DNA from 2 places in the Streptomyces sp. NPDC058697 genome. Region 2 is predicted to be linked to the other one. Evidence: riboswitches for the same ligand, from Rfam matches in the RefSeq annotation. Region 2 holds a riboswitch; the other holds the start of a gene.
The links. A riboswitch is a leader RNA that binds a small molecule or an ion and turns the genes downstream of it on or off. The one in region 2 is predicted to bind ZMP and ZTP.

Region 1: linked by a shared signal. The riboswitch ahead of ACFWXQ_RS30845 (glycine hydroxymethyltransferase) and the one ahead of ACFWXQ_RS01875 (bifunctional 5,10-methylenetetrahydrofolate dehydrogenase/5,10-methenyltetrahydrofolate cyclohydrolase) in region 2 are both predicted to bind ZMP and ZTP.

The regions. Positions count from the first base shown of each region.
Region 1 covers NZ_JBHXSU010000015.1:195,949-210,383, forward strand. Annotated here, with positions in the region: gene ACFWXQ_RS30795 (GMC family oxidoreductase) at 22-1,551, shown strand; gene ACFWXQ_RS30800 (glycine betaine/L-proline ABC transporter ATP-binding protein) at 1,551-2,891, shown strand; gene ACFWXQ_RS30805 (ABC transporter permease) at 2,891-4,858, shown strand; gene ACFWXQ_RS30810 (ABC transporter substrate-binding protein) at 4,926-5,879, shown strand; gene ACFWXQ_RS30815 (carboxymuconolactone decarboxylase family protein) at 6,047-6,589, opposite strand; gene ACFWXQ_RS30820 (PLP-dependent aminotransferase family protein) at 6,637-8,046, shown strand; gene ACFWXQ_RS30825 (hypothetical protein) at 8,190-9,110, opposite strand; gene ACFWXQ_RS30830 (hypothetical protein) at 9,259-9,621, shown strand; gene ACFWXQ_RS30835 (glutathionylspermidine synthase family protein) at 9,720-10,904, shown strand; gene rocD (ornithine--oxo-acid transaminase) at 10,972-12,177, opposite strand; ZMP/ZTP riboswitch at 12,371-12,457, shown strand; gene ACFWXQ_RS30845 (glycine hydroxymethyltransferase) at 12,490-13,935, shown strand; gene ACFWXQ_RS30850 (hypothetical protein) at 14,351-14,435, opposite strand, start outside.
Region 2 covers NZ_JBHXSU010000001.1:414,321-428,755, forward strand. Annotated here, with positions in the region: gene ACFWXQ_RS01835 (SDR family NAD(P)-dependent oxidoreductase) at 1-478, opposite strand, end outside; gene ACFWXQ_RS01840 (tetratricopeptide repeat protein) at 1,379-2,542, shown strand; gene ACFWXQ_RS01845 (polyprenyl synthetase family protein) at 2,539-3,639, shown strand; gene ACFWXQ_RS01850 (hypothetical protein) at 3,771-5,009, shown strand; gene ACFWXQ_RS01855 (hypothetical protein) at 5,316-5,543, opposite strand; gene ACFWXQ_RS01860 (hypothetical protein) at 5,684-5,980, opposite strand; gene ACFWXQ_RS01865 (nuclear transport factor 2 family protein) at 6,167-6,541, shown strand; gene ACFWXQ_RS01870 (hypothetical protein) at 6,563-6,799, opposite strand; ZMP/ZTP riboswitch at 7,012-7,098, shown strand; gene ACFWXQ_RS01875 (bifunctional 5,10-methylenetetrahydrofolate dehydrogenase/5,10-methenyltetrahydrofolate cyclohydrolase) at 7,119-7,967, shown strand; gene ACFWXQ_RS01880 (CU044_5270 family protein) at 7,968-9,005, opposite strand; gene ACFWXQ_RS01885 (RNA polymerase sigma factor) at 8,998-9,561, opposite strand; gene ctaD (cytochrome c oxidase subunit I) at 9,668-11,350, shown strand; gene ACFWXQ_RS01895 (hypothetical protein) at 11,356-11,703, shown strand; gene ACFWXQ_RS01900 (SDR family oxidoreductase) at 11,828-12,589, opposite strand; gene ACFWXQ_RS01905 (sigma-70 family RNA polymerase sigma factor) at 12,695-13,579, shown strand; gene ACFWXQ_RS01910 (M6 family metalloprotease domain-containing protein) at 13,755-14,435, opposite strand, start outside.

The DNA of each region.
Region 1 (14,435 bases), on a different contig from region 2:
CACGCCATGCCTGAACACGCCATGCCCGAAGAACAGAACACGTACGACTACGTCGTCATAGGCGGCGGCACCGCCGGATCGGTCATCGCCTCCCGGCTCACCGAGAACCCGGACGTCACCGTCGCCGTCATCGAGGGCGGCCCGAGCGACGTCGGCCGCGAGGACGTCCTGACCCTGCGGCGCTGGATGGGCCTGCTCGGCGGGGAGCTGGACTACGACTACCCCACGACCGAGCAGCCGCGCGGCAACTCGCACATCCGGCACAGCCGCGCCCGGGTCCTCGGCGGATGCTCCTCGCACAACACCCTCATCGCGTTCAAGCCGCTGCCGTCCGACTGGGACGAGTGGGAGGCGGCGGGCGCCAAGGGCTGGGGCGCGGTGCCGATGGAGGCGTACTTCCCGCGGCTGCGCAACAACATCGTGCCGGTGGACGAGAAGGACCGGAACGCCATCGCCCGCGACTTCGTCGACGCCGCGCAGGCGGCACTCGAAGTGCCGCGCGTGGAGGGCTTCAACAAGCAGCCGTTCACCGAGGGCGTCGGCTTCTTCGACCTCGCGTACCACCCGGAGAACAACAAGCGGTCGAGCGCGTCCGTCGCCTACCTGCATCCGTTCATGGACGAACGCCCCAACCTCCACATCCTCCTGGAGACCTGGGCGTACCGGCTGGAGCTCGAAGGGACGCGCGCCCGCGGTGTGCACGTACGCACCAAGGACGGCGAGGAAGTCCTCGTCAGGGCCAGGAACGAAGTCCTGCTGTGCGCCGGCGCCGTCGACTCGCCGAGGCTGCTCATGCACTCCGGCATCGGGCCGCGCCAGGACCTCGAAGCGCTCGGCATCCCCGTCGTCCACGACCTGCCGGGCGTCGGCGAGAACCTGCTGGACCACCCGGAGTCGGTCATCGTCTGGGAGACGGACGGGTCGATCCCCGAGAACTCCGCGATGGATTCCGACGCGGGCCTGTTCGTGCGGCGCGACCCCGAACACGCGGGCCCGGACCTGATGTTCCACTTCTACCAGGTCCCCTTCACGGACAACCCGGAGCGCATCGGCTACGAACGCCCCGCGCACGGCGTCTCGATGACCCCGAACATCCCCAAGCCGCGCAGCCGAGGCCGTCTGTACCTGACGAGCGCCGATCCGGCCGAGAAGCCCGCCCTCGACTTCCGCTACTTCACGGACGAGGACGACTACGACGGCCGCACCCTCGTCGACGGCATCAGGATCGCCCGCGAGATCGCCAAGTCGGAGCCTCTCGCGCACTGGCTCAAGCGCGAGGTGTGCCCCGGACCGGACATCACCGGAGACGAGGAACTCGGCGTGTACGCCCGGTCGGTGGCCCACACCGTGTACCACCCGGCGGGCACCTGCCGTATGGGCGCCTCCGACGACCAACTGGCCGTCGTCGACCCCGAGTTGCGCATCCGTGGCCTCGAAGGCATCCGGATCGCCGACGCGTCGGTCTTCCCGACCATGCCCGCCGTGAACCCGATGATCGGGGTGCTCATGGTCGGCGAGAAGTGCGTGGACCTGCTGGGAGGCGGTGCGTGATGAGCAGTACGTCAACCGATGTTCAGGATGCCGCCTTCGAGAGCGCGGGTGCCGGGCACGGCAGTGCCGAGCGCACGGGCACCGCCCCCGTCTTCGCCGTCGAGGGCCTCTGGAAGGTCTTCGGCCCCAAGGCCGACCGCGTCCCCGCCGACCCCGAGCTCGCGGCCCTCAGCCCGGCCGAACTCCGCTCCCGTACCGGCTGCACGGCCGCCGTCCGGGACGTGAGCTTCGACGTGCGCAAGGGCGAGGTCTTCGTCGTCATGGGCCTGTCCGGCTCGGGCAAGTCCACGCTCGTACGCTGCCTGACCCGGCTCATCGAGCCGACGGCCGGCTCGATCGTCATCGACGGCGAGGACGTCCGCGCGATGGACAAGGCCCGGCTGCGCGAACTGCGCCGCCACCGCGCCGCGATGGTCTTCCAGCACTTCGGCCTCCTGCCGCACCGGACCGTGCTCGACAACGTCGCGTACGGGCTGGAAGTCCAGGGCGTCGGCAAGCGCGAGCGCCGCGAGAAGGCCCAGGAGGTCGTCACCAAGGTCGGCCTCGAAGGCATGGAGCAGCGGCGGCCCGGCCAGCTCTCCGGCGGCCAGCAGCAGCGCGTCGGACTGGCGCGGGCGCTGGCCGTGGACCCCGAGGTCCTGCTGTTCGACGAGCCGTTCAGCGCGCTCGACCCGCTGATCCGGCGCGACATGCAGGAGGAGGTCGTCCGGCTCCACCACGAGGAGGGCCGCACGATGGTCTTCATCACCCACGACCTGAACGAGGCCCTGCGCCTGGGCGACCGCATCGCCCTCATGCGCGACGGCCGCGTCGTCCAGCTCGGCACGCCCGAGGAGATCGTGGGCTCGCCCGCCGACGACTACGTACGCGAGTTCGTACGGGACGTGCCGCGCGAGCAGGTCATGACGGTACGGCGGGCCATGCGGGCCGCGTCCGCGCAGGAGGCGGGCGAGGGTCCGGCCCTCGCGCCCCAGGCCACGGTCTCCGAGGCCATCGAGGCGGTCGCGCGCACCGGCCAGACCGCCCGCGTGGTGGACCGGGGGCGCTGCCTCGGCGTCGTCGACTCGGACGCGCTGCTGGGGGTGGTGGCGGGGACGGGTGGACAGTTCGCCGGGCCGGCCACCGATGCGACCACCGATGCGACCACCGATGCGGCCGACGGCTCGGCCGGTCCGAGTGCCGGTTCGGCCGCCGATGAGGCGACCGGCGAGGCCGCTGGTTCGGGCGCCGGGACGGGTGCCGGTTCGCGTGCCGGTTCGGGGCCGGGTGCCGGTTCGGCCGCGCCCGCTCGCGGCAAGGGCGACGGCACCGCCGCGCCCACTCGCGAGGGGGCGGCCTGATGGCCACGATCACCGCCGCCGCTCCCCGGAGCGGCCTCCCCGGCCTCCTCAAGCACCCCGCCACCGGCAAGCTCCTGCTGCTCGCCGTCGCGGCGGCGGTCCTCGTCCCGCTGGCCGACGCCCGCTGGGCGAGCGGCAGTTGGCCGGGCGCCCTCACCGTCGACCTCTCCGAACCCCTCGGAAAGACCAGCGACTGGGTCATCGACAACCGCGACAGCCACCCGCTGTTCCTCTACTTCTTCGGGTACGTCTCCAACGCGGTCGTCCTCTCCGTACGCGCCGTCTACCTCGTCCTGCTCGCCGCCGGCTGGGCGGGCGTCACGGCCGCGGCGGCACTGGTCGCCTGGCGGGTCGCGGGGGTACGGCTGGCGCTCGGCACGGGCGCCGCGTTCCTGGCCTGCGGGCTGCTCGGCATGTGGATCCCCACCATGCAGACGCTCGCGCTGATGGTGGTCGCGGTCCTCGCATCTGTCGTGCTCGGTGTGTTCCTCGGCCTCGCGGCCGGGCTCTCCGACCGTACGTACCGCGCGCTGCGCCCCGTACTCGACACCATGCAGGTGTTCCCGGCCTACGCGTACCTCCTGCCGGTCGTCCTCGTCTTCGGCATGGGTGTGCCGGCCGCGGTACTCGCCACCGTCGTGTACGCGGCCCCGCCGATGGCCCGGCTCACCGCGCTCGGCCTGCGCGGCGCCGACGCCGGGGTGATGGAGGCCGTCGAGTCCCTGGGCACCACGGCCAGGCAGCGGCTCCTCACGGCCCGCATACCGCTCGCCCGCAAGGAACTCCTCCTCGGCCTCAACCAGACGATCATGATGGCCCTGTCCATGGCCGTCATCGCGTCCGTCATCGGCGCGGCCGGCCTCGGTGACCGCGTCTACCAGGCGCTCGCCTCGGTCGACGTGGGCGCGGCGCTCGCCGCCGGCATCCCGATCGTGCTGCTCGCGGTCGTCCTCGACCGGGTGACGGGCGCGGCGGGATCCGTGACTTCGGCGGGGACGGGGGACGGGCTCGGAGAGCGGGCGTCCCGCCCGACCGGCTGGGCCTACGCCGCCGTCGCGGCCCTCGCCGTCGCGGTCGCCGGTCGCCTCACCGACCGTCTCGACTGGCCCGAGGCCTGGCTCGTGAACATCGCCGAGCCCGTCAACCGGGCCGTCGACTGGATGACGGACCACCTCTACTCCGGCGTCCCCTACGTGGGTGGCACCGCCGACTGGGCGGGCCACTTCACCACCTGGGTCCTGGACCCCATGCGGGACGGCCTGCAGTGGCTGCCCTGGTGGTCGGTCCTGCTGATCGTCGCCGCGCTCGCCTGGCTGATCGGCACCTGGCGCACCGCGCTCACCGCCGTCCTCGCGATGGCCGCGATCGGCGTGCTCGGCGTGTGGGGACCGTCCCTCGACACGCTGTCGCAGGTCCTCGCGGCGGTGGCGGTCACCCTGGTCCTGGGCTTCGCGACCGGCATCGCGGCGGCCAGGAGCGAGCGCTGCGAACGCCTGCTGCGCCCCTTCCTGGACGTCTTCCAGACGATGCCGCAGTTCGTCTACCTCATCCCCGTCGTCGCGCTCTTCGGCGTGGGCCGCGCCCCGGCGGTCGCCGCCGCGGTCGTCTACGCCCTGCCTGCCGTCGTCCGCATCACCACGCAGGGCCTGCGCCAGGTCGACCCGGCGGCCATGGAGTCCTCGCGCTCGATGGGCGCGACGGGCTGGCAGCAACTGCGCCAGGTCCAGCTGCCGTTGGCCCGTCCCGCCCTGCTGCTCGCGCTCAACCAGGGCGTCGTCCTCGTCCTCGCCGTCGTCATCATCGGCGGCCTGGTCGGCGGCGGAGCGCTCGGCTACGACGTCGTGTTCGGGCTCGCCCAGGGCGACCTGGCCACGGGTCTGGTGGCCGGCGCCGCGATCGTCTGCCTCGGCCTGATGCTCGACCGGGTGACCCAGCCGACGGACCGCCGTACGAAGAAGGGAGCCTGAGATGCGTACGCGCACACGTCGTAGGACCGGCACGACCGGCACGACTGGTACGACCGGTGGTACGCGCATGACGGGCGCTCTGGCCGTCGGCTGCTCCCTGCTGGTGCTGACGACGGCCGGCTGCGGAGCCGCCGACATGACCAAGCAGGCCTCGCCCTTCGCCAACGCGCAGGGGGCGAAGACCGTGACCCTGTCCGTGCAGTCGTGGGTCGGGGCGCAGGCCAACGTGGCCGTCGCGCAGTACCTGTTGGAGCACGAGCTGGGCTATCGCGTGGACACCGTCCAGGTCGACGAGGTCCCCGCGTGGGACGCGCTCAGCCAGGGCCGGGTCGATGCGATCCTGGAGGACTGGGGCCACCCCGAGCAGGAACAGCGGTATGTCAAGGACAAGAAGACGATCGTGAACGGCGGCGGCCTCGGCGTCACCGGGCACATCGGCTGGTTCGTACCGACGTACTTCGCCAAGCAGCACCCCGACGTGACCGACTGGAAGAACCTGAACAAATACGCCGACCAGCTCCGCACCCCCGAGAGCGGCGGCAAGGGGCAACTGCTCGACGGCTCACCCTCCTACGTCACGAACGACAAGGCGCTGGTGAAGAACCTGGACCTCGACCTCCAGGTGGTGTTCGCCGGTTCGGAGGCGGCCCAGATCACCCAGATGCGCCAGTTCGCCAAGGAGAAGAAGCCCTTCCTCACGTACTGGTACTCACCCCAGTGGCTCTTCAAGAAGGTCCCCATGACGGAGGTGAAGCTGCCCGCCTACAAGGAGGGCTGCGACGCCGACCCGGAGAAGGTCGCCTGCGCCTATCCGCACACCCCGCTGCAGAAGTACCTGAACACGGACTTCGCGAAGAGCGGCGGCAAGGCGGCGGCCTTCCTGAAGAACTTCAAGTGGACGACCGAGGACCAGAACGAGGTCTCCCTGATGATCGCCGACCAGAAGCTGACGCCCGAGGAGGCGGCGCGGAAGTGGGCCGAGGGCCATGAGTCCACGTGGCGGGCGTGGCTGCCCGAGTAGGTCACTGCCAGTAGGCCACCGCCGTACGGGCCGTCTGCGTATGGGCCGCCTGCCGTACGGGCCGTGCAAGTGGCCCTCCCTGTACGGGTGCCGGGTGTCTCCCTGACGAGGGCACCCGGCACTCCCGCATCCAGTGCCGCTACTTGTACTGCTACTCGTCCGTACTGCTACTTGTACTGCCCGGCCGTGTAGTGCCCGGCCACGAGACGGCAGGTCACGCCGAAGCGGTTCCAGGCGTTGATCACCGTGATGGCCGCGATCAGCTGGGTCAGCTCGGCCTCGTCGAACTGGCGGGCGGCGGCCTCGTACACCTCGTCCGGCACGAAGCCGTCGGTCAGGACCGTCACGGCCTCGGTGAGCGCGAGTGCCGCGAGCTCCTTCTCCGTGTAGAAGTGCCGTGACTCCTCCCACGCGCTGAGCTGGACGATCCGCTCGACGCTCTCGCCCGCCGCGAACGCGTCCTTCGTGTGCATGTCGAGGCAGAACGCGCAGTGGTTGAGCTGCGACGCGCGGATCTTCACCAGCTCAAGCAGCACCGGGTCGACGCCCTTCCGGGCGGCCGCGTCCAGCCTGACCATGGCCTTGTAGACCTCGGGGGCGAACTCGGTCCACTGGAGGCGGGGGGCGTGCTCGCGGGCGAGCGGGGTGTCGATCGAGGTGTCCGTGGTGGTGTCCGTAGTGGTGTCGGCGGGTGTGGTGTTCGTCGTCATGATCATGAGCCTACGCTCGGAGTAGCCCAGGAGTATGGTCCATTTCCATGGTGAAATCCTGGGCCACTTTCGGAGTGGATCTGCATCTCGACGTGACGCGTACCGGCTCCGGCCTGCGCAAAGGCCTGACGGACGCGCTGCGGGCCGCGGTGCGCGGCGGACGGCTCGCGCCCGGGACCCGGCTGCCGTCGTCGCGCTCCCTCGCCGCCGATCTGGGCATCGCGCGCAACACCGTCGCCGACGCGTACGCCGACCTCGTGGCCGAGGGCTGGCTCACCGCCCGGCAAGGCTCCGGCACGCGGGTCGCCGAGCGGGCGGTGGTGGCACCGGCCTCCGCCGCACCCCGGCCGCGTACGCCCGGCGGCCCGGCGTACGACCTCGTCCCCGGCACCCCCGACCTCGCCTCCTTCCCGCGCGCCGAGTGGCTCAAGGCTTCCCGCCGGGCCCTCGCGGCGGCCCCGTACGACGCCCTCGGATACGGGGACCCGCGCGGCCGCGTCGAACTGCGCACCGCGCTCGCGGGCTACCTCGCCCGGGCCCGCGGCGTACGCGCCGACCCCGAACGCATCCTCATCTGCTCCGGGTTCGCACACGGCCTGATGCTGCTCGGCGCGGTGCTGCGACAGCGGGCCGCCGGGGCGCTGGCGATGGAGTCGTACGGGCTCGACGTGCACTGGAATCTGGTGGAGCGGGCGGGGCTGCGATCGGCGACCCTGCCGTTCGACGAACTGGGCACGCGCACGGAGGAGTTGACCGGGGGCAAGGGTGCGTCTGTGGCGGCGGTGCTGCTGACGCCCGCCCATCAGTTCCCCATGGGTGTGCCCCTGCATCCCGACCGCCGGGCAGCCGTCGTCGACTGGGCGCGGCGGACGGGCGGGCTGATCCTGGAGGACGACTACGACGGAGAGTTCCGCTACGACCGGCAGCCCGTGGGCGCGCTCCAGGGCCTCGACCCCGACCACGTGGTGTACATGGGCACCGCCAGCAAGTCCCTGGCCCCCGGCCTGCGCCTCGGCTGGCTGGTCCTGCCGCCGGACCTGGCGGCCGAGATCGCGGCGGCGAAGGGCGACGCGGACTGGTCGTGCGGTGTTCCGGACCAGCTGACCCTGGCGGAGTTCATCACGTCGGGCGCGTACGACCGACATGTGCGCGCCTCCCGCCTCCGTTACCGCCGTCGTCGCGACCACCTCGTCTCCGCCCTGGCCGCCCACGCCCCGTCGGTCACGGCCACCGGCATCGCGGCCGGCCTCCACGCGGTACTCCAACTCCCGCCCGGCACCGAGCAGTCGGTCGTCCGCTCGGCGGTCTGGCAGGGCCTGGCGGTCCACGGCCTGACCCGCTACCGCCACCCGTCCGCCACGGCCCCACCCCTGGACGCCCTGGTCGTGGGGTACGGGACGCCCACGGACAGCGCATGGCCGGGAGCGCTGGAGGCGTTGATCAGGGCGCTGCCCTAGCGCTGCCCCAGCGCTGCCGTGCGGTGCGCCGCGCGAGACACGGCTGCGGGGCCGCGCGGGACACGGCCCCGCGAGGAATGGCCCGGCGAGGAATGGCCCGGCGAGGAACGGCCCTGCGAGGAACGGAGCCGACCTGCTGAGCCCTATGGCGAAACCGACTCCGACTCGTCCGCCTCCACCGGCGCCTCCCCGAAGCGGGCCAGCGCCAGCGCCCCGGCCACCGCCACGGCGAAGCCGAGTACGGCCAGCCAGGCCAGCCCCTCCCGCGTACGGTCGCCCAGCCACACCACGCCCACCACCGCGGGCCCGATGGTCTCTCCGATGACCATCCCCGCCGTGGCCGCCGTCACCGAGCCCCGCTGGAGCGCGGAGGTGAGAAGCAGGAACGCCGCGCCTCCGCCCAGCAGGAGGGCGTATGTCGCCGGGTTGGTGAAGAGCGCCGAGGGAGTGAGCCCGTCGATGAGCCGGACCGACACCTCGACCACCCCGAACCCGAACCCGGCACCCAGCCCGAGCGCGAGCGCCCGCCCCCGGTCGGGCAGCCGTCCGGCCAGCGCGCCGAGGAGCAGCACGACCACGGCGGTGCCGAGCATCGCGTACTTGAGCGCGGTGGACCCGGCTTGGTCGCCCTCTTCCCCCGACGCGAGACCGAGCATCGCGAGCCCCGCGCACACCACCCCGACCGCGCCCCATTCGAGCCCGCTGAGCCGCACATGGAGCAGCCAGGCCGCGACCACCGCCGTCACCGCGAGGCTCGCGGCGAGCGCCGCCCCCACCGTGTAGATCGGCAGCGACCGCAGGGCCGCGATCTGCAGCACGAACCCGACCCCGTCGAGCGCGAGCCCCGCGATGTACCGCCACTCGCGCAGGGCCCGCAACAACAGGGCGGCGTCCACACCGGAAGCCCCGCCGGAGGATCCGCCGGAAGTCCCGCCGGACGATCCGTCAGGGGAGTTTCCCGGGGAGCCGGAGCTCTCCGGTCCCCGTGCGGCCGCCCGCGCCGCGATCGCCTGCAACACCGTCGCCGTGCCGAAGCACACCGCCGCACCAAGGGCGCACACCATTCCAAAGAGCACAAAGCGACTGTAGGGGAGCGAGAGTTCGGGGGAGCCGCTTGTACAACCCACTCACTTGATCTTTAACCTGTCGGGGGCCGGACAACCGAGCCGGCCATGGACGAGCCCGCCGGACGGGCCCAACGGGGGAGAGAACATGGCGGACCAGCGCAGGAAACTGCGTTCGAGCACGGTCGTACTCGGCGGAATGGGCGTCCTCGCCGCGGCCCTCACCTCGTGCGGTTCCGACCCCGACCGCCGCTGCGTGGACCGCGACAGCTACGAGTACGTCAACGGCTACAAGGTCGTCGCGGACAAGAACTGCAAGTCGGGCTCCACCTCCTCCTCGTCCGGCAAGAACCGCAAGAGCAGCGGCAGCCGGACCGGCACGGTCGACGCCGCCTGGTACTACGACTCCGACGTCAGCGCCGGCTACGCCGACTACGGCACCTTCAGCCGAAGCGAGGCCGTGGACCGCGACGGCTTCGGCTGCTCAGGCTCAGGCAGCGGCGGCGGCTGACCCCGGCGAAGCCAGGAGAACCCAGGAGAACCCAGGAACTCCGAGCACTCCGAGCACTCCGAGAACCCCGAGCAACTCCGAGGAACCGGACCGTCGTCATGGAACGCCGCACCACGACCCCTCGCCCCGGCTGGCAGCAGACCGTCGAGGAACAGGGCCTCATCTACCCCCTCACCCGCCACCCGGACGACTCCCTGCGCCCGTACTGGGACGAGTCCGCGTACTACGTCTTCTCCCTCCCCGAGGTCGAGGCCCTGGAGGAGGTCGTCGAGGAACTCCACACGATGTGCCTCGCGGCGGCCGAGCACATCGTCACCGAGAACCGCCTCACCGACCTCGGCCTCACCGACCCCCGAGTTGCGGAGGCGGTCACCGAGGCCTGGCACCGCCGCGCCGAACTCCCCTCCCTGTACGGCCGTTTCGACCTCCGCCACGACGGAACGGGCCCGGCCAAGCTCCTTGAGTACAACGCCGACACCCCGACCTCACTCGTCGAGGCCGCCAGCCCCCAGTGGTTCTGGATGGAGGAACGCTTCCCCGGCGCCGACCAGTGGAACTCCCTCCACGAACGCCTCGTCGACGCCTGGAAGAATCAGTCCGCCCTCCTCCCGCCCGGCAACCCCCTCTACTTCGCACACTCCGCCGCCGATGAACTCGGCGAGGACCTGATGACCGTCGCCTATCTGAAGGAGACCGCGGAACAGGCCGGCCTCGACACCGCCTGGATCGCCATGGAGGAGATCGGCTGGGACCGCCTCTCCGGCCGCTTCGTCGACAAGCAACTCCGCTTCATCCGCAGCTGCTTCAAGCTCTACCCCTGGGAATGGCTCACCACCGACCGCTTCGCCCCGCACATCCTCGCCACCCTCGACAACGGCGGCGGCACGGGAACCACGATGTGGATCGAGCCTGCCTGGAAGATGCTGCTCAGCAACAAGGCCCTCCTCGCGATCCTCTGGGAGCTGTACCCGGACCACCCCAACCTCCTCCCCGCCTTCCTCGACGGCCCCCGCGAACTGGCCACCACCCGCGGATACGTGGCCAAGCCCCTGCTCGGCCGCGAGGGCGCCGGAGTCACGGTCCACGAACCGGGCTCCGCTCCCGTACTCCGCGAAGAACCCTGCTGCTACCAGGAGTTGGCACCCCTCCCCTCCTTCGACGGCAACCGCGTCGTCCTCGGAGCCTGGGTCGTCGAGAACGAGTCGGCAGGCCTCGGCATCCGCGAATCCTCCGGCCTGATCACGGACGAGTACGCCCGCTTCCTGCCACACGTGATCCTTTGACCCCTGGCTGCCCCCCCGGCTGCCCTCCCGGCACCGGGCCGGGGGCAGGAGAGGACAGAGCGGCCGGCTACACGCCCAGCACGTCCCGCAGTTGCGCGAGCCCCCAGTCCAGGTCCTCCTTACTGATCACCAGCGGAGGTGCGATCCGGACCGTGGACCCATGGGTGTCCTTGACCAGCACACCCCGGTCCATCAGCTTCTCGGAGATCTCCCGGCCCGTGCCGTACGCCGGGTCGATGTCGATTCCCGCCCAGAGCCCGCGCCCCCGCACCTGAGTGATCCGGCCCGAACCGGCCAACTGCCCCAGCTCCCGGTGCAGATGCTCGCCCAGCTCGGTGGCCCGCCGCTGGTACTCGCCCGACCGCAGCATCGCGATCACCTCCAGCGCCACCGCACAGGCCAGCGGATTCCCGCCGAACGTCGACCCGTGCTCACCCGGCCGGAACACTCCGAGCACCTCGCTCGACGACACCACCGCCGACACCGGCACGACCCCGCCCCCGAGCGCCTTGCCCAGCACATACATGTCCGGCACGACCCCCTCGTGCTCACACGCGAAGGTCCGCCCCGTCCGCCCGAGGCCCGACTGGATCTCGTCCGCCACGAACAGCACGTTCCGCTCACGCGTCAGCTCCCGTACGCCCGCGAGATAACCGGCCGGCGGCACCAGCACCCCCGCCTCGCCCTGAATGGGCTCCAGCAGCACGGCCACCGTGTTCTCCGTGACCGCCGCGCGCATCGCCGTCAGATCCCCGTACGGCACGATCTCGAAGCCCGGCGTGTACGGACCGAAGTCCGCCCGCGCCTCGGCATCCGTGGAGAAACTGATGATCGTCGTCGTACGCCCGTGGAAGTTGTTGCCCGCCACGACGACCTTCGCCCTCCCCTCGGGCACGCCCTTGACCCGGTACCCCCACTTTCGGGCGGTCTTCACCGCCGACTCGACCGCCTCCGCGCCCGTGTTCATCGGCAGCACCATCTCCATGCCGCACAACTCGGCCAGCCGCGTACAGAACTCGGCGAACCGGTCGTGGTGGAACGCCCGCGACGTCAACGTCACCCGCTCCAGCTGCGCCTTCGCCGCCTCGATCAGCCGCCTGTTGCCGTGACCGAAATTCAGCGCCGAATACCCGGCCAGCAGATCCAGATAGCGGCGCCCCTCGACATCCGTCATCCAGGCCCCGTCCGCCGTCGCCACGACGACCGGCAGCGGGTGGTAGGTGGGCGCGCTGTGCGCTTCGGCCGAGGCGATCAGTTCTTCGGTGGTGCTCACGGGGTCTCCGTTTCCGGCCGCACAAGGGCTCGTGACCTGCTTCTTTTCCCGCTTCTGTGCCAGAACTCCGGTTTCTGTGCCAGAACTCCGGTCCGGCTCCCGGCCAGCCGTCCGACTACGTGTGGCTCCTTTCCTATCGTCGCTCGCATGGTGGACGGGGGAACCCGACGAACCGGCGCGCCCGGTACGCTGATCCACGGGCCGTGACTGGCGCGCTGGGATGGGACCGACCATCGGGGAGCGGCCCATGAACTGTGTGCCGTGCGCCTGGGCCGAACCGTGAACGCCGAACGCCCACGTCCGGAGGCCGTCATGCCAGAGCCCCTCTCCAACGAATCCACCGCCTTCCGCAGCGCCCTCGAAGTGATCCGCGCCGTCGAGCCCCGCGTCGCCGACGCCATCGGGCAGGAAGTCGCCGACCAGCGCGAGATGCTCAAGCTGATCGCCTCCGAGAACTACGCCTCCCCGGCCACCCTCCTCGCGATGGGCAACTGGTTCAGCGACAAGTACGCCGAAGGCACCGTCGGCCGCCGCTTCTACGCCGGCTGCCGCAACGTGGACACCGTCGAGGCCCTCGCCGCCGAGCACGCCCGTGAGCTCTTCGGTGCCGAGCACGCCTACGCCCAGCCGCACTCCGGCATCGACGCCAACCTCGTCGCCTTCTGGGCCGTCCTCGCCGCCCGCGTCGAGGCACCCGCCCTCCAGAAGGCCGGCGTCCGCAACGTCAACGACCTCTCCGACGCCGACTGGGCCGAACTGCGCCAGGCCTTCGGCAACCAGCGCATGCTCGGCATGTCCCTGGACGCCGGCGGCCACCTCACCCACGGCTTCCGCCCGAACATCTCCGGCAAGATGTTCGACCAGCGCTCCTACGGCACCGACCCCGCCACCGGCCTCATCGACTACGAGGCCCTGCGCACCTCCGCCCGTGAGTTCAAGCCCCTGATCATCGTCGCCGGCTACTCCGCCTACCCCCGTCTCGTGAACTTCCGGATCATGCGGGAGATCGCCGACGAGGTCGGCGCCACGCTCATGGTCGACATGGCGCACTTCGCCGGTCTCGTCGCAGGCAAGGTCCTCACCGGTGACTTCGACCCGGTCCCGCACGCCCAGATCGTCACCACGACCACCCACAAGTCGCTGCGCGGTCCGCGCGGCGGCATGGTCCTGTGCGACTCCTCCCTCGCCGACCAGGTCGACCGCGGCTGCCCGATGGTTCTCGGCGGCCCCCTGCCGCACGTCATGGCCGCCAAGGCCGTCGCGCTCGCCGAGGCCCGCCGCCCCGAGTTCCGCGACTACGCCCAGGCCGTCGTCGACAACGCCCGCGCTCTCGCCGAGGGCCTGATGCGACGCGGCGCCACGCTGGTCACCGGCGGCACCGACAACCACCTCAACCTCATCGACGTCGCCTCCTCCTACGGCCTCACCGGCCGCCAGGCCGAGACCGCCCTGCTCGACTCGGGCATCGTCACCAACCGCAACGCCATCCCCGCCGACCCCAACGGCGCCTGGTACACCTCCGGCATCCGCATCGGCACCCCGGCGCTCACCACCCGTGGCCTCGGCGCCACCGAGATGGACGAGATCGCGGGCCTCATCGACCGCGTCCTCGCCACCACGGAGCCCGGCACCACCGCCAAGGGCGCCCCTTCCAAGGCCCAGCACGTCCTGGACCCGAAGATCGCCGACGAGATCTCCCACCGGGCGACCGACCTCCTGACCGGCTTCCCGCTCTACCCGGAGATCGACCTCGGCTGAGACCGCGGCTGAGGCGGCGGCTGAATCCGAGGGCGAGGGCGAGGGCGTGAACGAGGGCCCGGGCGCCGAGACCGAGAACCGACGACACCGGGTCCCGGCCGGAACCAGCTCACAAGCCGAACCAGCGGATTCACAAGCCGATTCAGAGGCCGGCTCACCAGTCGACCCACCAGCCGATCCACGAGCCGACCCACCAGTCGACCCTCAAGCCGGCTCACAAGTCGATCAACTCCTGTCGTGCACTCCCGCGGCGGCCCCGGCTCACGCCCGGCCGCCGCGCGGCGTATCAGCAGGGTGCCGCCGACGCCGAGGGAGAGCCCCGCCGCGAGCCCGGCTATTGCCAACCCCGAGCCGCCCGCGGAATCTGCCGTACCGCCTGTCACCCGCCCCGGACCGAACAACTCCCACGCCCCTCTCAGACATCCCTCAGTTCCTGCCGAGGACCCGCTTCCCGAACCCGCCGACGGCCCAACTGCCGCACTCCCGGCAACCGCCCGACG
Region 2 (14,435 bases):
GCTCGCCGATCCGGCCGCCGCTCTCGCTGCCACGGGCGATCAGACCGTGCGCTCCGGCGCTGACCGCCGCCAGAGCCTGGTCCAGGTCCGTGACCTCCACCAGGACCCGGTACGTGCCGGTGACCTCGTCGATCTGCCATGGCGAATCCGTGCCGAGGACGACGGTATGGAGGCCACCGTCCTCTCGCTTTCCCGGCTTTCCGCTCTTCTTTCCGGAAGCGAATTCTCCGGGCTCGAGTTTCCCTGGACCGAGTTCTCCGGGAGCGATCCGGCAGTGCGCTCCGACCCGCACTCCGAACGGTCCCGGTGCCCACCGCCGGAGGGATGCCAGCGCCTCTCTGGCTCTTCGGTCACCGACCCCCAGGTCAAGTACCCCTAGGCCGCCCGCACGGCTGACCGCTGCGGCAAGCCTGGCTTCGGGTTCACCGAACGGGGTGATTCCAATGATCATGTCCTCGGCGCGCACAGCAGACGTCATGATTCTCCGAAATAATCGGTGAGACTGCACGGTGGGGGGTGCCTGGAGACGACGAATTGGTCCACGCGGACATACACCGTTTACGCGGCGTCGGGGGAAACTCCCACGCGAAAACCAACCCGTTGGAAGCTAGCGCCACAGTTACCCGTCGGTCAACATGGCACCGACCTCGCGCTACACCGTGGAATCGATCCAGCCAGACCCCCGTCGGCCCTCAAGAACCGAAAACCCGGCCAATTGCAATCAGTCACTACGCTAGCCGGACGACAGCGCCGCAAATCCGCCAAAAGCAGCGCAATGATTCACCCTCGTGAAACACGGAGGGCAGCGCAACGCCACTCTGTAAAATTCACATGTCCGCAAGAGAAGTCCCCGTGAGACGACACGCCGAAGATCGGCACGCGGCACGATGTCGAGAAACAAATCCCCACACACCTGACTCCATCACGGGACACCGCTCCGGCCCATTCACAGGGATTTCCCTTTTACCCGCCCTCTCCCCCCGAACAGCCAGCAGAATTTTACCTCTCCGCAACCGCAAGACGTTTCAGGAATCTTTCCGCCGACACCAGGAGACCGCACTTCGGACCAATCGGTCGAATCGCTCTCAGGGAACCAATCGCTCCGGGCCGACCACGACAATCAGGCCGCGGGTCCGGATGCACCACAACGCCTCCCCCACCCCGACTGTGATCTACACCGCAGAGGCAACCCCGCCGCCGGGACCAACGTCTTGATCGACAACGAGGTGGCGCGGCGGCGCCGGTGACCCGTCAGCCCAGGACACATGACCCGGGGTGGAAAGCAGGGCACTATACACATCGCGTATACACAACGTGTATACGTGTGCGAAGCCAGGTCCGCCGCCTCGTCCGAGCATCGACAGACCGAAAGGCACGCATGTACGGCAAGGCATTCGCACCCGAGTACCAAGGTGCGCTCACCACCCTGTCCGTGAACTCCTCCCTGGTCGACGTACTGGCCGCGGGCACCGAGCAGTTGGCCGCCGCCGAGCGCGCCGGAGCACGGGGAGAGGTGGCGCGCTCGGGTCTCGCGGTCGCGGAGGCGCACCGGCGGCTCGGACAGGTGGGCGACGCCGACCGCGCGTGGAAGGCGAGTTACCGCGCGGCCCGGGAGGCCGGCGACACCGCCGCGATGGCATGGGCCCTGTGGAGCGGCGGCACGCTGGCCCGCCAGCGCGGCGCCTTCCCTCTCGCCTGGCGACTGCTGGGTCTCGCGGCCGAGTTCGGCGAACGCGGCGGCGACATCGTCGTACGCGGCTACTCGCTCGCCGGCATGGCGGAGACGGGCCGCATCCAGGGCGACTACGAGGCGGTCGGCGCGCTGCACGAGCAACTCCTGGCCGAGGCACGCAAGCGCGGCGAGGCGCGGCACACCGTGTGGGCCCTGGAGGGCATCGCTCAGATACACCGCAACACCGGCTCGTACGACACGGCGTACGCGATGTTCGAGGAGGCCGCGGAGATCGCCGGCCGGGCCGACGACCGGCGCGGCCACGCGTGGGCGCTGCGCGGCCTGGCCGACATCGTGTCCGTCCGCGACGGGGATGCCGAGCGCGCGCTCGGTCTGCTCGCCGAGGCCGAGGTGACCTGCCGGGAGATGAACCTGTCGAGCGCGCTGGCGTACAACCACAAGATGCGCGGCAACGTCCTTTACCGGGCCGGGCGTTACGCGGAGGCCCGGGACGTCTACACCCAGGCGCTGGCGGAGTTCCGGGCGATGAGCGAGCCCCGCGGGGAGGCGCTCTCCCGGCTCGGCCTCGCCAAGTCCCTCGCCCACCTGGGCCACGACCTCGACGACACGGCGGCCGAACTGGCCGATCTCGCCCAGGTGTTGGAACGCATCGGCCTGCGGCACGCACGACAGATGGTGGCTCGCGCACAGGCGGAGTTCGGCATCGTGACCACCAGCCCGCCAACTCCCGGCACCCCGGCCCCGACCGCCACCACCAGCACCGCCACCGCCACCCAAACAGATACGGCCGCGGACGCAGCTGTCGGCACCCCCGCAACTCCCCCGGCAGGCACGGAGGTTCGGCGATGACCGTGACGACCTCCGCCCCGCATCCGACCGTCTCGACCACGGCCGATACCGAGCGGGCCGTTCAACTCCTCGACCGCAGCCGGGCGTTGGTGCGCCCCGCGCTGACCGAGGCGGTGGGGCGGCTGCATCCGTGGGTGGCTGAGATGGCGGCGTACTCCTTCGGCTGGTGCGAGGCCGGTGGCGCGCCTACCGCCGCCGCGGCGGGCGGCAAAGGGCTGCGGCAGGCCCTGGCCGTCCTGGGCGCCGAGGCGGCCGGGGCACCCGCGCGCGCGGGAGTGAGCGCGGCCGTGGCGGTGGAGCTGGTACACACCTTCTCGTTGCTCCACGACGACATCATGGACGGCGACGCGACCCGGCGTGGCCGCCCCACGGTGTGGAAGGCGTACGGCACCGGCCCTGCCGTGCTCGCGGGGGACGCCCTGTTCGTCCTGGCCGTGGAGACGCTGGCCTCCGCGCCCGGCAGCCACGTACCGGCAGCCGTCCGTCACCTGGCCACCGCGCTCAACGACCTCGTGAGCGGTCAGGCCGACGACCTGCTGTTCGAGTCGCGCCCGTGGACCGGTCCAGAGGCCGTCCGCCCCGACGAGTACCGGGCGATGGCCGAGCACAAGACCGGCGCGCTGCTGGGCTGTGCCGCCGCCCTGGGTGCCGTACTCGCCGGAGCCCCGGCGGAGACGGTCACCGCGCTCGACCGGGCGGGCCGTCATCTCGGCCTGGCCTTCCAGGTGATCGACGACCTCCTGGGCATCTGGGGCGACCCCGCCGTCACGGGCAAGCCGGTCCACGCGGACCTGCGTCGGCGCAAGAAGACGTTCCCGGTTCTGGCGGCTCTCGACACCTCGGCCGCCGACCGCCCCCTCACCCGCCTACTGGAGGGGACCGAAGACCTCGACGACGCGGCCGCCCGCCGGGCCGCGGCCCTGATCGAGGAGGCAGGTGGCCGGAGCACCGCGCTGGCCGAGGCCCACCGTCACATCGCCCACGTCCACGCGTGCCTCGACGGCCTCCCCACGGGTCCGCACGCGCTCCCCACGGCTCCGCGCGCGGTCGACGATCTGCGTGCGCTGCTGGCCTTCCTCGTACGTCGCGAGATGTGACCAACTCCTTTGTCACACCGACCTCTTGACGCCGCAGAAAGCCCTTGCCACACTCACCGCCCGCCATAGAAAACGCTTGCTGCGACGCTGTCGCGCGGGCGGTGGACCCCCACACAGGAGAAGAAGACGAGATGGGACGCAGAGCCGCACCTCACCTCATCCACAAAACCAGCAGGACCAGCAGGACCACCGAACCCCCCACGGCCGCCGGAGCCCGCGGGAGGCGGGCCGGCGTCACCGTCGCATGCGCGACCGCCCTGCTCACCGGGGCAGCCCTGCTCACGGCCCCCGCGAGTGCGGCCCCGCGACAGGCGGCGGCAGCGTGCGGCGAGGGTTCGTACCAGGCCGAGGCCGTGCTGAACGGCAGCACCTGGACCGCCCGGCGGGGCAGCAGTGTCACGTACACCGGTACCGACATGCGGGCCGCGATGCAGGCGGCCGTCAACAGCCTTACGGCGGGCCGTACTTCGAAGGAACGGGTGGTGGTGCGCGGCTCGGGCGCCATCGGCGCGGGTTCCCGGGTCTCCCTGCCGAGCTACACCGTGCTCGACGTGTGCGGCACCATCAATGTCACCGGTTCGGGCTCCGGCGACCAGGCCCCGGTCTACGCACGCGGCGCCCGGGACATCGAGGTCCAGCATCTGAACCTCACCGGCACGCCGCTGTACGGGATCTTCATGCGCAACGTCACCAACGTCGTGCTCGGCCAGATCGACATGCGTCTCTCCCGCGGTCTCGGCGTACGCATCGACAACCGCGGCGACACCAGCCAGTGGACACGCAATGTCCGGATCGACAACGTGTACGTCTCCGGGGCGAGCAGCCACGCCGTGGAGACGTACGGGGTCGACGGCCTCACCATCGGCACGGTCACCGCACGCAACGTGGGCGAGTCCGGTCTCCTGCTGAACCAGACCGTCAACGCGACGGTCACGAAGGTCGACGCGGACGGCGCGGGCGCCGGTACGGGTTACGCGGCCTTCCGCATGGCCAACCGCAACGGCCGGATCGGCAGCGCGTACCCGACCAATGTGCGGGTCGGCGAGGTCGTCGCGCGCGGCGGCGGGCGGGGTGTCTTCTGCGTCTCCGAGAGCGGCGGCGCGACCATCGACCGCGTCACCATCTCCGACACCGGCAACAACGCGATCCTGATCGAGAACTGCTACAACGTGAACCTCGCCGCCCAGAGCGGCAGTGTCACGGGCGGCGGCGAGATCCGGCTGGCCGCCCGCTCGGAATTCCCGAACAACTCGGACATCACCGTCCAGAACCTGAGGGTGACCAACTCCTCGATCAGGGAGAGCCCTTGCGGTATCAACACCACGTTCCGCAACAACACCCTGGTCAACAGCACCCAGACCATCTGCTGACGTCCGCCGGGGGTCGGTCCGGCAGTCGGCAGGGCGGTCAGTACGGCAGGAGGCGGCCCGAGGGGGTCCTGCGGTCGATCGTCGTGTCGCGCGCGGTCGTCGTGCGGCGGGTGGGACGGATGCGGATCCGGCGGTTCATGGCGGCCTCCTCATTCCTGGTACCACCAGCCTCCGCGCCGCCGCGGTCCCGCACATCGTGCCCATGGAGGCCTTCGCCCTGGTCCCGTGGCGGCAGTCGCCGTGGACGAGGTACTACCGAGGAAGGACGTGGGCCCCTACACGCGCCCTCTCACCTGCGTACGGCCGTCAGGGGCGGCGCGGCTCCGGACCCCAGTAGGACGGGCCTCCGCCGCGCCATTCGATGAGGGGTGACACCGCGGCCTCGTTCTCGTCGAATTCCAGGCCCGCGCGGCGCAGGAACTCGACGACGTCCGGGAGGTTCATGGCGACGCCGATCGACTCGCCGTGGACCGTCACGCGCCGCCCGCCTTCCTCCTGCGGCGGGTGCATGATCACTACGGGATGTTCCGGCATGCCCTCAGCCTCACCCGGACCGCCCCGGCGCGCATCCGGGGGCCACTGGGGGCCGCCGGAAATTCGCCGAGAACGACGTCGGCGTGCGCCTCCCCACGAGACGCACGCCGACGGACCGGGCCGTTCGCTACGCGACGGCTCTACTCGACGGCCCCGACCAGTCCCATGGCGGGGGCCGCGAGGTCGGTCACCTGGTGGAGCTGCTCCAGCTGGTAGAGGCCGTTCAGCTCGTTTAGCTTGTCGAGCTGGTCGGAGACCCTGGGCATCTGGGCCTTGTGCTCCGCGGGAAGGTCGCTCACCGCGAGCGAGTCGAGCATCGCGATGGGGTTCACCTTTCCCGTCTCCGGGGTGGTGGCAGCGCTCGCGGACGGTACGGCAAGGCCCGTGACGCCGACGGCGAGGCCAACGGCGGCGACGATACGTCGTGTTGAGATCATGCCTTCAGCAACGGTGGCGGGCCGCCCACGGACACGGCCGCATCCGGCCCCTCACCCGACAGGCTCATCGGCCCGGCTGCGCTTGCCGTGGCCGCCGCGCCGGAGGAGTCTCAGAGGGAGAGGCCCACTGCGGCCCGCTCCGTACCGGGCCGCGGCCTTCGCCAGTGGTCCACAAGGAGGTCCATCATGGGCACTGCGGAAAACCCCGGCTTCGACACCGAAGCGCTGCGCCGGGGCATCGAAGGCCAGAACGCGTCGGCGCTCCTGTCGCTGTACGCGGACGACGCGGAAATGCGCGTCGTCGACCGCAACACCCAGCCCAGCCATCCCAAGGTCATGCACGGCCGCGAGCAGATCCGCGAGATGCTCGACGACGTCTACAGCCGCGACATGACACACAAGTTGGAACAGTGTGTGGTCCAGGGCGACCAGGTCGCCTTCACCGAGTCCTGTCAGTACGCGGACGGCACCAGGGTGCTCGCGAACTCGATGATGTCGCTGCGCGACGGCAAGATCGTCGGCCAGACGGTGCTGCAGGCATGGGACGACGTAGAGCAGTGAGGGGTATGCCGGGGGTCCGGATCACGACCCGTCTGACCTGGACCTTTTCGGCTCGGAGCCGTCCGGGGCGGCCTCTGCGGCCTCGACCGGCTTCCGGAGCAGGTCGGCGAGTGTCCGCTTCTCTCCTTCTGACAGCACTGAGAGCAGCGCGTTCTCGCCATGTTCTTCGCAGGCCGCGTGCCGCTCGAACGCGTCGTATCCCGCCTCGGTGAGCCGTACGTGGACCCGGCGTCGGTCGGCCACGACGACCTGGACCACATACGGGCACGGGAGCGCTGGACCCGGGCGACCGCACTCGGCGCCCGAGCGGGGAACGTCCCCGGCATCGGTTCCTGGCAGGCCTGGACCCGACGGCCGGGCCGGAGGAGGACTCCTGACCCTCGACCAAGCCCCGTAAGGGGCGCGGGGAACTGCGCGACCAGCCACGGACGGCCCGCAGAAGAACGGCATACCAGCGGGAGCGTACTGTGGTCGCAGGCCGTGACTGGCGCTGAGGTGGAGTACCACCGGGGAGCGGCCCGACGCACACGTCTTCGCCGCGCGCCTGGGCATCTTCTACGACGCTCAGGAGTGGCTCATGTCCCAGGCCCAGTTGATGGACGGCACCGGTCCCGCCCGGCGAATCGTCGAGGAGACGGCCAAGCGGGCGGCCGACCTCACCGAACGCACCGGAGTGGCACCCTGTCTGGCCACCGTGCTGGTGGGTGAGGACCCCGCCTCCGTCACGTACGTACGCATGAAGCAGAACCGTTCCCGCAAGGCGGGTATCGAGTCGCGGCACGTGGCTCTACCTGCCGCGACAACGACGGCCGAGCTGGTCGGCACGCTCACCGCGCTGTCCGCCGACCCGGCCGTGCACGGCATTCTCTTGCAGCACCCGATGGGTCACCACATCGACGAGCGCGCGGCGTTCGAGGCGATCGCTCCGGAGAAGGACGTCGACGGGGTCACTCTGGCGTCGTTCTCCGCGATGAGCTTCGGGCTGCCGGGCTTCGCGTCGTGCACGCCCGGCGGGATCATGCGGCTCCTGGACGAGTACGACGTCGATCCGGCCGGCAAGCGGGCGGTCGTGGTGGGCCGAAGCGCGATCCTCGGCAAGCCGGTGGGGATGCTGCTGCTCGGCCGGGACGCCACGGTGACGTACTGCCACTCGCGCACGGCCGACCTGTCGGCGGTCGTGCGGGAGGCGGACATCGTGGTGGCCGCGGTGGGGCGGCCCCGCCTGATCCGCGGCGAGGACATCAAGCCGGGCGCGGTCGTCGTCGACGCCGGCTACAACCCCGGCAACATCGGCGACGTCGACTTCGACAGCGCACGGGAGCGGGCCTCGCTGATCACTCCCGTACCGGGCGGCGTCGGTCCGATGACGATCGCCACGCTGCTGGCCCAGACCGTCGAGGCGGCCACGCGGCAGACCGGCGCCTGATCACCGCATCCACGCGCTGTAGTCCACGACGTCACCCGCCCTGAGCCCGTACTCGGGCTCGGCGACCGAGGCGGTGCTCTCCAGGCCGAGGACGGCACCGCTGACCGGATCCATGATCAGCATCCGGTGGTAGCCGGTGCCGTCGTACACGTACGCCTGACCGTGCCGGCCCAGCCGATCGGTCACCTGGCCGACGGGCCGCAGCCCGTCGGCGTCCGCGAGGAGCCGGGCGAGGGCCGCGACCTCACGGGTGCCGAGGGTCCAGGTGTCGAGCAACAACCGTGTGGCGTCGAGCAGTTCGCGCGTGGTCAGGGGGGTGTCGGTGTACTGCGCCTCCTGCAGATAGGCGCGCAGCCGCTCGGCGTCGTGCGGGGGCGGCGACTCGGGCGGGGCATCGCTCCAGCTCGGCGGGAAGGTCTGTTCGCTGATGACGTGACCGTCGTCGACGAGACGCGAATCGCCGTCCTCGTCGGACAAGACCGGACGGCCCGGGTGACGCGGGTCGGTCGCGACGACCAGTTCCGTGTGGCTGTCGTCCGCGTTCCAGCGCACGATGCGCTCCACGGGGAGCGTGATCGGAGGCTTGTCCTCCGACATGCCCATGCTCCACGACTGCACATGCGTGCCCTTGCGCAGCCCGGCCGAACCGTCCGCCGCGGCCGCGTCGGCCCGCTCTGCCAGCCGGTCCAGCGGTACGGGGGTGGAGTCGGCCCGGACCACCAGCGGGCGCGGTGCGGCCACCGCGGGGGTGGTGCTCGGTCCCGCGAGGAGAAGGGCGAGGGAGGTCACGGCGACGGCAGCGGTCGTCGCGAGGGCCCACACCAGACGCGTACGACGGGGGCGGGGGCCGCGCAGCAGCCGGCCGAGGCTGGCACCGCCGGGCAGGAAACGGCCCGGCTTCGGGCGCTCGTCGGCCGCCGGGCCCACGAGCTGGTTGAGGCGGCGCTCGGCGTCGTGGCCGAGCGGTCCGTCGCCGAAGCGGGGGTCGCCGGACGGCACCGGGTTGGCGCGGCGCAGCAGTTCGAGTTCGTCAGCCATGGCGCTGCTCCTTCGGGGTGTCGCGGCGAGGAGTGGTGGGACCGGCGGCCACGGCGGTGCGCATGCTGTCGATCTCGGCTCTGAGCCGACGGCGGGCCCGGTGCAGCCGCATCGCCGCCGCCCTGCTGCCGCAGCCGAGGGCCACGGCGACCTCGTCGATGCCGAGTTCCTCCCAGGTGGTGAGCCGCAGAACCTCCTGGTCGGCGGGCGCAAGCCGGGCCAGCGCCTCGTGCACCCAGGCGCCGGGCCGCTCCGAGTCGGGGCTGTCCACGATCTGCCGGCCGTGCGCGGTCTCGTCGTGACCGAGCCTGTCGACGAGTCGCCGGCGGCGTCCGTAGCCGCGTACCGCGTTGGACAGGCAGTTGCGTGCCACGCCGTACAGCCAGGGAAGAGGGGAGGCGGGCAGGTCGGAACGGCGTCGCCAGGCGACGGTGAAGACCTCCGCCACCACTTCCTCGACTTCACTCGTCCGCCCGTCCAGTCGCCGCGCAACGTACCGGCTGACCGCCCAGTAGTGCTCGCGATAGGCAGCGGCGAAGGTCTCGTCGTTGCTCATGTTCCGTAGGTGTCCGGCAGTCCCTCGATCGTCACACCCGCATGCGGTGATCCTTGTCGCTCGGCTCCAGTGTGACGCCGGGACGGGCCGCGGACACAGGCGGGGTATGGAGAGCAACACTGTCACCCCGGCGCTCGCGCCCCCGCGTGCGGGCCGTCGCCCGGGCCTCGCCGCCGTCCGCTGGCTGACCACCACTGACCACAAGACGATCGGTACGTTGTACCTGGTCACGTCGTTCGCGTTCTTCTGCATCGGTGGCGTGATGGCGCTGTTCATGCGCGCCGAGCTGGCCCGTCCGGGCACGCAGATCATGTCGAACGAGCAGTTCAACCAGGCGTTCACGATGCACGGCACGATCATGCTGCTGATGTTCGCGACGCCGCTGTTCGCCGGCTTCACCAACTGGATCATGCCGCTGCAGATCGGCGCGCCCGACGTGGCGTTCCCCCGGCTGAACATGTTCGCCTACTGGCTGTACCTGTTCGGCTCGCTGATCGCGGTCGGCGGTTTCCTCACCCCGCAGGGCGCGGCCGACTTCGGCTGGTTCGCCTACAGCCCGCTCTCCGACGCGGTGCGCTCGCCGGGCATCGGCGCCGACATGTGGATCATGGGTCTGGCGTTCTCCGGCTTCGGCACCATCCTGGGCGCGGTCAACTTCATCACCACCATCATCTGCATGCGCGCCCCCGGCATGACGATGTTCCGCATGCCGATCTTCGTGTGGAACGTGCTGCTCACCTCGGTCCTCGTGCTGCTCGCCTTCCCCGTCCTGGCCGCCGCGCTGTTCGCGCTGGAGGCGGATCGGAAATTCGGCGCACACATCTTCGACGCCGCCAACGGCGGAGCGTTGCTGTGGCAGCACCTGTTCTGGTTCTTCGGGCATCCAGAGGTGTACATCATCGCGCTGCCGTTCTTCGGCATCATCAGCGAGGTCATCCCGGTCTTCTCCCGCAAGCCGATGTTCGGCTACATGGGCCTGATCGGCGCGACCATCGCCATCGCCGGCCTGTCGGTGACGGTGTGGGCGCACCACATGTATGTCACCGGCGGGGTGCTGCTGCCGTTCTTCTCCTTCATGACGTTCCTCATCGCCGTGCCGACCGGGGTGAAGTTCTTCAACTGGATCGGCACCATGTGGAAGGGGTCCCTGTCGTTCGAGACCCCGATGCTGTGGGCGACGGGCTTCCTGATCACCTTCACCTTCGGTGGTCTGACCGGTGTCATCCTGGCCTCGCCGCCGATGGACTTCCACGTCTCGGACTCGTACTTCGTGGTGGCGCACTTCCACTACGTGGTGTTCGGCACGGTGGTGTTCGCGATGTTCTCCGGCTTCCACTTCTGGTGGCCGAAGTTCACCGGCAAGATGCTCGACGAACGCCTCGGCAAGATCACCTTCTGGACGCTGTTCATCGGCTTCCACGGCACCTTCCTCGTCCAGCACTGGCTGGGCACGAACGGGATGCAGCGCCGGATTCCCGACTATCTGGCCGTGGAAGGACTGACGGTCCTCAATACGGTGTCCAGCATCTTCTCCTTCGTCCTCGGGCTGTCCCTGCTGCCGTTCTTCTACAACGTGTGGAAGACGGCGAAGTACGGCAAGAAGGTCGAGGTCGACGACCCGTGGGGTTACGGCCGTTCGCTGGAGTGGGCGACCTCCTGCCCGCCGCCGCGGCACAACTTCGTCGTCCTGCCGCGGATCCGTTCCGAGTCCCCGGCGTTCGACCTGCACCATCCCGAAATCGGTGCCGTGGCCGGGCAGTTGCCTGCGCCGGAGAGGGTCCTGCGGTGACGGCGATGGACGAACGGCCGGTCGATGCGGGGGCGTTGATCCACGAGTTGGAGGGTCATCTTCTGATCGAGGCCACCCGGGGTGAGGGGCGGGCCGAAGCGGGCCGTTTCACCCGGCAGTTCGGGTGGCTGACCGACAGTCAGCGGGTCGAGGTCGAGGAGCGGTTCGCGGAGGTGTACGTGGCGCTTGCGGGGGTTTCGTGGCGGCGGACGGTTCAGCGGGGTGCTGAGTTGCGGGGTGAGTATGAGGGGGCGTATCGGGTGTTGCGTCGGCGGCTGCTTGCGGGGTGGTTGTTTGGGATGGGGCTCCTCAGCGCGGCCGGCGTGGCGGTCCTCTCTCTGGTCCGGCCATGACGTGGTGAGTGTTCCGCTCCGCGGGAGGGTCGTTCGACAGCTGCGGGCCGGCCGTGGCTGGTCGCGCAGTTCCCCGCGCCCCTTACGGGGCGCGCTGTACTGCAGCGGAACTCACCAGTCGCGCTCAGCCGACCCGCTCCGCCAGGAAGTCCTCCCAAGTCCGCTTGCCCACGGTGGTGTTCGTGAAGGAGAGGTTGTCGCCGGCGCGGTACGCGCGGCCGGCCTTTCCCGGTATGCGGACGGGGAGCATGGGGCGGCGCTTGCCGTGGGTCTTCAGGTAGGTGGTGAGGAGGTCGGTCAGGGTGTAGGTCGTTGGGCCGGTCAGGTCGGGGACCAGGCCGGCCGGCCCGGCGAGGGTCAGTTCGACCAGTCGGGCGGCCACGTCACGGGAGTCGACCGGCTGGAAGCGGAGTCCGCCCGGGACCGGGATCACGGGCAGCTTCGCCATCCCCTGTGCCATCTTCAGGACCAGGTCGTGGAACTGGGCGGCCCGCAGTGTCGTCCATGGGATGCCGGAGTCTGCCACGGCGCGCTCGGCGCCCAGCTTGGCCCGGAAGTAGCCGAGCGGGACCGCGTCCGCGCCGGTCACCGAGATGTAGACCAGGTGCCGTACCCCGGCGTCGGACGCGGCCCGCACCAGGTTGCGGGTCGCCTCGTCGTCGCCCTTGGGGCCGCCCGCGAGGTGGAGGACTGTCTCGACTCCGGCCAGCGCGGCCTCGATGCCCTCGCCCTTGAGAAGGTCGGCGGTCACGTACTCGACGCCTTCATCGGATGCGCGGCCGTGCCTGCTGAGGACCCGCACGTCGTGGCCGGCCTCCCGCAGGAGGGGGACGACGTGGCTGCCGAGGGTGCCCGTACCGCCGGTGACCAGGATGGGAGTCGTCATGGTTCCTCCGTAAATCGCTCGGCCCGGGAGTCCGGCTCCCGGTACCTTCGGCTGGGTTTTTGTGGATCTACTGCCATGACCCCGGCCGACGAAGGAATGTGACACGTGAACGAGCTCGACTGGCTGACCGAGGGATTCGAGGAGCACCGGCCCCGGCTGCACGCGATGGCGTACCGGATGCTCGGTTCCGCGAGTGAGGCCGACGACGCTCTTCAGGACGCCTGGCTGCGGGTGGGCCGCCCCGACACCGACGGCGTGGAGAACATCGGCGGGTGGCTGACGACGGTGGTGGCGCGGGTGTGCCTCAACATGCTGCGCTCGCGGGAGCACCGGCGTGAGGAGTCGCTCGAAGCGCAGGAACCCGTTCCGGCCCACGGTCGGGACGACGGGCGCGATCCCGAGGAGGAGGCGCTGCTGGCCGACTCGGTCGGGGTGGCCCTGCTGGTCGTGCTGGACACGCTGTCCCCGGCCGAGCGGCTCTCCTTCGTCCTGCACGACATGTTCGCCGTGCCCTTCGACGAGATCGGCCCGATGCTGGAGCGTTCTCCGGCCGCCGTCCGACAGCTCGCGAGCCGTGCCAGGCGCCGGGTCAAGGGGGCCTCACCGCTGCCCGAGGCCGATCTGGCCCGTCGGCGCCGCGTCGTGGACGCCTTCCTGGCCGCCACCCGCGGCGGGAACTTCGACGCGCTGGTCGCCCTGCTCCACCCGGACGTGGTGCTGCACGCCGACAGGTCGGTCATCCCGACGCCCGAGCCCGTCGTGGTGAGCGGGGCGCGTACGGTCGCCGAGGGCGCGATGGCCGCCACGGGCCGGGCCCGGTTCACCGGTCCCGCGCTGGTGAACGGTTCGGTCGGACTCGCGATGGCTCCGCAGGGGCGGCTCTTCCTGGTGCTCGCCTTCACCATCACGGACGACATGATCACCAGGATCGACGTCGTCGCGGACCCCGACTGCCTCGCCGCACTGGAGCTCGCGGTGCTCGACGACTGACGACGGTAGGGCGCGTCGGCGTAGGGACCCTATGACCCGTACGGCACGGGCCGGCGCGGGTCGGGACGGGGCGGGCACGAGGTCACCGACCGGTCGGCCGGAGGAAACCGAAGCACCGTGAGCCGTTGGCGCCCTGACCCGCAGGTCAGGGCGCCGCGGCCCCGGCGACGGCCCTCTACGCCACCGTGACGTGCACCGTCATCTCGTCGGCCCCGGGGGTGCCCACCGTCTCGATCGTGACCCCGGTCCAGGTGCCCTGGGGCAGGTTCAGGGCGGGAGCCGTTTTCTCGCCGACGGTGGTGTTGTCCTTGAACGGGTACAGGTCGTCGCTGTCACCGCGGTTGCCCCGGCCGAACATCCGGGAGAGGTCGCCGCGGCCGTCCGCCTGGAGGAGTTCGATGGCCAGGTTCTGTTCGTCGTTGACGTTGTCGATCGATTCGTCGACGACGTAGACGGCGATCCCCTCGTCGGGCAGGAAGGCGTCCTGGCCGCGACGGCGGCGGTACTCGACGAGTATGTACTGGCTGTCGGACATGGTCGCGGGGTTCTGGATGAACACCGCTTCGCCGTCCTCGGCGGCGGGCCGCAGCCTGATGTCCCGGGTGGTCTTGTTCACCACCTGGGGCTCGATCCAGCCGTGGAACATACGCAGCATGGCGGTCGGGAAGACCGGGGTCAGACCGCCGTTGCCCCATGAACCGCCAGCCATCAGGCAGTAGTTGCCGAGTCCGGCCGAGCGGGTCAGCTGCTGCTGGCCGGTGTCGTAGTAGTCGGCCCAGCGTGCCGCGAGGTGGCCCCACTCATGGGCGCAGACGCCGACGGCACTGTCCTCGGGGACGGTCAGGAAGGTGCGCGC